Regions from separate parts of the Variovorax sp. 05L425 genome, predicted to be linked through region 1. Evidence: predicted binding sites of a transcription regulator. Region 1 holds the regulator's gene; the other holds the start of a gene.
What was found. Region 1 encodes sigma-54, which starts transcription at its own class of promoters, with help from an activator protein. Its sites were predicted from a motif close to TGGCANGNAANCTGCTTT; they were not measured.
Positions count from the first base shown of each region.

Region 2: AC1DN9_RS21485 (TorF family putative porin) is a predicted target of sigma-54. The motif match lies at 1,786-1,803, and genes of this name have one in related genera.

Region 1 covers NZ_JBFTNY010000013.1:69,248-73,567, forward strand. Annotated here, with positions in the region: gene lptA (lipopolysaccharide transport periplasmic protein LptA) at 1-65, shown strand, start outside; gene lptB (LPS export ABC transporter ATP-binding protein) at 76-852, shown strand; gene AC1DN9_RS16125 (RNA polymerase factor sigma-54) at 862-2,448, shown strand; gene AC1DN9_RS16130 (sensor histidine kinase) at 2,445-4,211, opposite strand; gene AC1DN9_RS16135 (THUMP domain-containing class I SAM-dependent RNA methyltransferase) at 4,259-4,320, shown strand, end outside.
Region 2 covers NZ_JBFTNY010000020.1:7,781-12,100, forward strand. Annotated here, with positions in the region: gene AC1DN9_RS21475 (fumarylacetoacetate hydrolase family protein) at 1-140, shown strand, start outside; gene AC1DN9_RS21480 (YifB family Mg chelatase-like AAA ATPase) at 150-1,688, opposite strand; gene AC1DN9_RS21485 (TorF family putative porin) at 1,854-2,726, shown strand; gene glnK (P-II family nitrogen regulator) at 2,785-3,123, shown strand; gene AC1DN9_RS21495 (ammonium transporter) at 3,151-4,320, shown strand, end outside.

The sequences.
Region 1 (4,320 bases):
AGCCGGCCGAGGGCAAGGGCTTGCGGTCCACCACCACGCTGGGCGGAGAAGCAAAGAGTGATTGAAACCGCTGGTATGAGCGCAGGCGCGGACATGGCGGAAAGCCGCCTCGAGGCGCGTGGCCTGCAAAAGAGTTACGGCAGCCGCACGGTCGTCAAGGACGTGTCCCTGGGCGTGCAGAAGGGCGAGGTCGTCGGCCTGCTGGGCCCCAACGGCGCAGGCAAGACGACGTCCTTCTACATGATCGTCGGCCTGGTTCGCGCCGATGCCGGCGACATCACCATCGACGGCGAGCCGATCGCCCACATGCCGATCCACCGGCGCGCGCGCATGGGGCTGAGCTACCTGCCGCAGGAAGCGTCGATCTTTCGCAAGCTCACGGTCGAGGAAAACGTCCGGGCCGTGCTCGAGTTGCAGTACGAACCCGACGCCCACGGGCGACCGGCGCCCCTGAGCAAGCGGCGCATCGAGGAGCATCTGGCCGAACTCCTGGCCGACCTGCGCGTCGACCACCTGCGCGATTCCCCGGCCCTGGCCCTGTCCGGCGGCGAGCGCCGCCGCGTCGAGATCGCCCGCGCCCTCGCCACGCAGCCGCGTTTCATCCTGCTCGACGAACCGTTCGCGGGCATCGACCCGATTGCGGTGATCGAGATCCAGCGAATCATCAGCTTCCTGAAGGAGCGCGGCATCGGTGTGCTGATCACCGACCACAACGTCCGTGAAACGCTGGGCATCTGCGATCACGCTTTCATCATCAGCGACGGGCATGTGCTCGCCCAGGGCACGCCTTCGGAGATTGTCGACAACGCCGATGTGCGGCGCGTCTACCTCGGCGAGCATTTCAGAATGTGATCGCGTTCCATGAAGCAGGGTCTTTCGCTGCGTGTATCGCAGCATCTCGCGCTGACACCCCAACTCCAGCAATCGATCCGACTGCTGCAGCTTTCCACGCTCGAGCTTTCGCAGGAAGTCGAGCAGATGCTCGACGACAACCCGTTTCTCGAGCGCACCGCCGAAGAGGCCGCGCGCGAGGAATTCGGTCTCGATGCCGCCGACGCACCCGTCCGCGATGACGACCGGATGGCCGAGGTCGATGGTGACTTCGTCGCCGGCGCGCCCGGCTCGGCGGCGGAATCCGCCACCGCCGTCAACGGCGAAGCCGAAGTCGCCGTCGCCGAAGGCGTGGACTCCGAACCCGACTGGGAAGGCGACGGCACCGTCGATCTTGCGCCCGACGACAGCGAATGGGGCGGCGATGCCCCGGCCCGCGCCAACAACCTCGGCGACGACGAGCGCACCGACGCGACCGAACTCGCGCGCAGCCAGGAGTCGCTCCAGTCCTTCCTGCATCGCCAGGCCTTGGGCCTTCGCCTGAGCGACACGGACAGCGCGGCACTGCGCTTCCTGATCGAATCGCTCAACGACGACGGCTACCTCGAAGATTCGCTGCCCGCGCTCGCATCCGGCCTTGCTGGAGACGACAACGATCAGTTCGACGACCTGGTGCATCACTTCCAGGTTGCGCTCGGCCTGCTGCAGAGCCTGGAACCGGTCGGCGTCGGCGCGCGCAGCCTCGGCGAGTGCCTCACCATTCAACTGCGCGCCCTTGCGAGCGAGGACGAGACCGAAGAGGAAGCACAGATCCGAAAGACGGCCATCGCCATCTGCAAACAGCCGATGGAATTGCTCGCCCGGCGCGATATCAAGCGACTGGTCACGCTCACGCGAAGCAATGAGGACGAGGTTCGCGCCGCGCTGCAGCTCATCGCCAGGCTCGAACCCAAGCCGGGCCGCCGTTTCGTGGACGTCGAACGCAACGTGGTCATTCCGGACGTGATCGTTTCGCGCGTCGGCAACGGCACGAACACCAAGTTCCGCGTCATGCTCAACCCCGAAGTCATGCCGCGTCTGCGCGTGCACGACATCTATGCCAGCGCGCTCAAGCAGCACAAGGGCGAAGGCAGCCAGGCGCTGTCGCAGCGGCTGCAGGAGGCGCGCTGGTTCATCAAGAACATCCAGCAGCGCTTCGACACCATCTTGCGTGTGTCCAACGCCATCGTCGAGCGGCAGAAGAGCTTCTTCGTACACGGCGAACTCGCGATGCGACCGTTGGTGCTGCGCGAAATCGCCGACGAACTGGGCCTGCACGAATCGACCATCAGCCGCGTGACCACGGCCAAGTACATGGCGACGCCCTACGGCACCGTCGAGCTCAAGTACTTCTTCGGCTCGGCGCTGGGCACCGAGACCGGCGGCAACGCTTCAAGCACGGCGGTGCGGGCGTTGATCAAGCAGTTCGTGAGCGCCGAGGATCTCAAGAAACCGCTGTCCGACAGTCAGATCTCCGAGATGCTCAAGGAGCAGGGGATCGAATGCGCCCGCCGCACGGTCGCGAAATACCGCGAGGCCTTGCGCATCGCGCCGGCGAATCTCCGCAAGGCGCTCTAGATTCGCCTTTGAGCCCGCAGCAGCAGCGCGCGCAGGTCGGCGGGCTGCACCGGTTTGCGCAGCGCCTGCCAGCCGCGTTCGCGGGCCAGTTCGAGCGTTGCGTCGTCGATGTCGGCGGAGATCAGCGCGATCGCCAGGTTCGGGCTTCGCCGCTGCAGTTCCTTGGCGAGCGCAATGCCATCCAACTCACCCGGCAGCCGGATGTCGCACAGCGCGATCTCGAAAGCGGGAAGGTTCGGCAACGCCAATGCGTCCGCCGCGCTGATGCAGACGTGCGGGCGCGCCCTCCAGAGGCGCAGCAGCGCCGCAACGCTGTCGGCGACCACGGTGTTGTCCTCGACCACCAGCACCCCAAGGCCCTGCCGCAGCGTTCCCGGGGCGGCGGCTTCGGTAGCCGAGACCATCGAAGGCACGACCGGCGCGCCCAGCGGTGCGGCCGGCAATTCGAAGCCGAACACCGATCCGCGCCCGGGCGCCGAGCGCAGCGTGATCTCAACGCCGAGTCGAGCAGCCAGCCGTCGCACGATGGCGAGTCCCAGTCCGTGGCCACGCTGCAGGTTGCGTTCGATGTTGCCGATCTGCTCGAAGTCGCCGAACACGCGCTCCTGTGCTTCAGGCGCGATGCCGACGCCCGCGTCGCGCACTTCGACGCGCCATGCATCAGGGCGGCGCCGGCATGCCAGCAGCACGCGCCCCCGGGGCGTGAACTTGAGCGCGTTGTCGACAAGGTTGCCGAGGATGCGGCGCAGCGCAACCGCGTCCGTCCAGACCACCACGTCCGGCGGGCATCGCACACGCACGCGGCCGCTGCCGGCTTGGCGCGCCAGTTCGTTCAGCAAGGGCGCGAGCGCGACGGCGACCGGCGTGATCGGGTCGGCCGCGGCCTCGATGCGTCCGATCTCCAGCAATTGATTGGTAAGACCTTCGAGCGCCTGCTGCGCGCGCGATAGCGCGGCGACGGTGTTCTGCACGGTCAGCCGGTCTTCGCCGGCATCCAGCTGATGGCGCAGGACCTCAGCTTGCAAGCCCATCGCCATCACCGGCTGGCGCAGATCATGGTTGGCGGCCGAGAAGAAGCGCAGCCGCTCGGCCTGCGCTTCCTGCGATTCGCGCAGGCCCGCCAGCGCCTGCGCGCGCAGCGCACTTTCGTTGTGGCGCAGGCCGATGTTCTCTTCGAGCTGCCGCGCACGCTCGCCCACCAGGCGCCAGACCATGGCGAGCAGCCCGATGCCGAGCACCGCCATGACCATCATGGACGGGGCGCCGAATCCGATGCCCATGACGATCACCGGCGCCAGCAGCAACGTGATCGCCAGTTGCATCGCCGGCGTGTAGTACGAGACGGAAAACACCGACGACAGCGTCATCGCCATGACCACCAACCCGATCATCAACTGTGAGGTGGCATTGGCCGGGTCGAAAAGAAGGATGCCCGCAGCGCCGTGAGCGCCCTCGTGCACCGCGATGCGCAGCGTGTGCAGGCGCAAGGCCGGCTTGATGTTCTCGGGCGTCAGCGGGTCGGGCAGCCGCTGCGGAAAAAAACCGCGATAGGCTGTGGTGGCCGCAATCATGGCGATCCAGATGGCCGCATGCGACACCGAGTACTGCCACGCGAAAAGCGCCGCCACGCCGCAATCGAGCAGAAACTGAACGAGCAGAACAGGTCCGCTCGGCTGAGTGCTGAGCCTGAGGACCTCGCAATGCACGGCAAACCGGTCGGCTGCCGAAGTCTCTGTTTGAGCTGGGACGGTCGGGGAGCTCATCTGCGAGCCACTATAGAGCAGCATCGAGACAAGGCGACAATCGGCGTGTGAACGATCTTTCGCTTTTTCTTCCCTGCGCCGCTGGCGTCGAGGATTTCCTCGCACAGGA
Region 2 (4,320 bases), on a different contig from region 1:
TCGTGGGCGACCGGGTCACCATCTCGGCGCCCGAACTTGGCGCGCTGGAGAATCGTGTCGTGCATTCCGAAAATGCGGCGCGGTGGACCTTCGGCATCGGCGCGCTGATGCGCAATCTTGCGGGGCGCGGGATTCTCTGAGCCGTCGAATCAGTTCACCGCGCGCAGCGCCCGCCGGTATTGCACCGCTTCCGCCACGTGCGCGACTTCGACCGCGCTGGCCTCCGCCAGGTCGGCGATCGTCCGGGCCACCTTCAGTGCCCGGTGCGTGCTGCGCGCCGACCAACCCAGCTTCGCTGCCGCGGTGTGCATGAACTTCAGCGCGTCCGGCGCCAGTGACGCGTGCTGGTCGATCTCCGCCCCTTGCAGCGCATGGTTGGTCTTGCCTTGCCGCGACAGTGAGCGCTCGCGGGCGCGGACAGCACGCTCACGAATGGCATCGGTCGCCTCGCCGGCAGGCGCATCCAGCAACTGCTGTGCCGAGACCGCGGGCACCTCGATGTGGAGATCGATGCGATCGAGCAAGGGCCCGCTGAGCTTGCCCTGATAGCGCGACACCTGATCAGGCGTGCACCGGCACGCCTTGAGCGTCGAGCCGAGATAACCGCACGGACACGGATTCATCGCCGCGATCAGTTGGAACCGCGCCGGAAACTCGGCCCGCCGCGCCGCGCGTGCGATCGTGATGGTTCCGGTCTCCAGCGGCTCTCGCAGCGCCTCCAGCGCGGGCCTGGTGAACTCCGGAAATTCATCGAGAAACAAGACGCCGTGATGCGCCAGCGAGATCTCGCCCGGCCTTGGCGGCGACCCACCGCCGACCATCGCCACCGCGCTGGCCGTGTGATGCGGACTCGACGTCGGCCGGCACATCCAGCGATCGACCGCGAAGCGGCCGCCCAGGCTGGCCACGGCAGCGCTTTCGAGCGCCTCCTCGACGCTCATCGCGGGCAGCAGGCCTGCAAAGCGCTGCGCCAGCATCGACTTGCCTGAGCCGGGCGGTCCCACCATCAACAGGCTGTGGTTGCCGGCCGCGGCGATTTCCAATGCGCGCTTGGCGCTGGCGTGTCCCTTCACGTCGGCGAGGTCGGCATGGCGAGCGGCCGGTCCGCGGGGCGCTGGAAGAACCCGCGCCCAACCGTCTTCATCGGCATCCGCCGGCGGCGCGCCGTCAGCCGGAAGGAATTGCCGCACCACGTCGAGCAGGTGCCGCGCACCGTAGACCTCGGCGCCGGGCACCAGGGCGGCTTCCTGTGCACTGTCGGTCGGCAGCACCAGCCGCGTGGCGATGCCGCGCGTGTGCAGGGCCAGCGACATCGCGAGCGCACCACGCACGGGCCGCAATTGCCCCGAAAGCGAGAGTTCGCCCGCGAACTCGTGCCCCGACAGCCGGCTCGCCTCGATCTGGCCGCTGGCCGCCAAGATGCCGAGGGCAATCGGCAAATCGAAGCGCCCGGAATCCTTCGGCAGGTCCGCAGGCGCGAGATTGACGGTGATTCGCTTGTTGTTGGGGAACTCGAGGCCGGCGTTCTGGATGGCCGACCGCACGCGTTCGCGCGCTTCCCTGACTTCGACATCGACCAGACCGACCAGCGTGAAGCTGGGCAAACCATTGGCCAGATGCACCTCGACCGTGACGCTGGCCGCTTCCAGGCCCAACAACGCACGGCTTTGCACCAAACAAAGACTCATGACTCTCCCTATCCCCAGGATGGTGCGTTCCATCCCATCTTGTTTGTGACGACGTACATGCCTGCGCAAGCCTTTGTAAGCCTGGCCTTGATGCGCTTGGCACGCTCCCTGCTTTGACGTGGTTTCCAACCCACTTTCAAAACAACTCCGAGGAGTCTCTCGATGATGCACCGCAAACCCGTCCGAATCCTGGCCTTGGGCGCCCTCGCCGTCTTGCCGATGTTGGCGAGCGCGCAAACCGCCGACGCGAGCGCGGCGCCGGCAGCGGCCCCGGCCCCGAATCTCACGGGCAACGTTTCCCTGACCACGAACTACAAGTTCCGCGGCCAGGACCAGGACACCATCGGACACAACGGCTTCGCCAAGACCAGCTGGTTCAAGCCCGCCATCCAGGGCGGCCTGGACTACGTCTTCGGCGACAGCGGCTTCTACGTCGGCAACTGGAACTCCAGCGTCAACTGGCTGGCGGGCAACTCGGTCGAGATGGACTTCTACGGCGGCTACAAATTCAAGGGCGGCCCGATCGACTGGGACGTCGGCGTCTACCAGTACTACTACCCCGGCAACACCGCGGGCAACACCACCGAAATCTACGGCGGCGCCAGCTGGACCGACGAGCGTATCGGCACCTTCGCGGGCAAGTACTCCTGGACCGTCTCCAACGACTACTTCAACTACGCCGGCAACCAGGGCGGCTCGGGCCTGGACGGCCAGAACACCAGCTACCTGAACCTGTCGTACACGAAGGAGATCTTTCCCAAGCTGACCTTCAAGACGGCCATCGGCTACACCTTCTTCACCAGCGACATCAAGAGCCTGGGCTACAAGGACTACCTGGACTACAACGTGGGCGTGTCCTACGACCTCGGCAGCGGCTTGGCGCTCGGTGGCTCGGTACAGGGCGGCAACAACCAGAGCGCCTTCAACCTGGTCGCCAGCCCGGGCATCCCCACCGGCACCGTCTTCGGACCGATCGGCGGCTCCACGTTCTCGCCGAACGTCACTCGATTCATTGTCATGCTGACCAAGACGCTGTAGTTGCCGCAGGCGCGGCTTCGAAGCCGCGCCGCTTCCATCCATCCGTAGGAGAAACACCATGAAGCTGGTCACAGCCATCATCAAACCCTTCAAGCTCGACGAAGTGCGCGAAGCCCTCTCGGCCATCGGCGTGCAAGGGATCACCGTCACCGAGGTCAAGGGCTTCGGTCGACAGAAGGGCCACACCGAGCTCTACCGCGGCGCGGAGTACGTCGTCGACTTCCTGCCCAAGGTGAAGATCGAGGCCGCCGTGGCCGACGAACTCGTCGAGCGCGTGATCGAGGCCGTCGAGGCCGCCGCACGCACCGGCAAGATCGGCGACGGCAAGATTTTTGTGTACGACCTGGAGCAAGTCGTACGCATCCGCACCGGCGAAACGGGCCGCGAAGCACTCTGACCTGCAAGGCATGAAAGACAAACCGAAATGAAAAAATTCCTTGTTTCACTCGCGCTCGGCCTGAGCGTGCTTGCCGCCGGCACCMCCGGCTTCGCGCAGACGCCACCGGCCGCGGCCGAGGCACCCGCGGCGACGGCGCCTGCCGCCACTGCCGCCGCGCCCGCCGCTGCTGCTGCACCCGCCGCCGCGACCGCGGCACCGGCTGCCGATGCCGCCGCCCCCGCCGCCGCGCCTGCACCCTCGTTCAACAAGGGTGACACCGCGTGGATGCTCGTGTCCACGCTGCTGGTGATCATGATGACGGTCCCCGGCCTGGCGCTGTTCTACGGCGGCCTGGTCCGCAGCAAGAACATGCTGTCGGTGCTGATGCAGGTGATGGTCACTTTCTCGATGATCGTCGTGCTATGGCTGATCTACGGCTACAGCCTGGCGTTCACCGAAGGCAACGCATTCATCGGCGGGTTCGACCGGCTCTTCATGAAGGGCATCTTCGATGCGTCGACCGGCGTGTTCGCACCCGGCGCGACCTTCAGCAAGGGCGTGTACATCCCCGAACTGCTGTTCGCCGCCTTCCAGGCGACCTTCGCCGGCATCACCTGCTGCCTGATCGTCGGCGCCTTTGCCGAGCGCATCAAGTTCTCGGCGGTGCTGCTGTTCATGGCGATCTGGTTCACCTTCAGCTATGCGCCGATCGCGCACATGGTCTGGTTCTGGATGGGCCCGGACGCTTACTCGAGCAAGGAAGTGGTCGACGCCATGAACGCCAAGGCCGGCCTGGTCTGGCAGTGGGGCGCGCTCGACTTCGCGGGCGGCACCGTGGTGCACATCAACGCGGCCGTCGCCGGCCTGGTCGGCGCCTACCTGATCGGCAAGCGCATCGGCTACGGCAAGGAATCGTTCACGCCGCACTCGCTGACGCTCACGATGGTCGGTGCCTCCCTGCTGTGGGTGGGCTGGTTCGGCTTCAATGCCGGCTCCGCGCTCGAAGCGGGTACCAGCGCCGTGCTGGCGTTCATGAACACCTTCTCCGCCACCTCCGCCGCCGTGCTCGCATGGTGCATCGGTGAAGCGCTGATGCGTGGCAAGGCTTCCATGCTGGGTGCCGCTTCGGGTGCCGTTGCCGGCCTCGTGGCCATCACGCCGGCCGCCGGCAACGTCGGCCTGATGGGGGCCATCGTCATCGGCTTCATCGCAGGC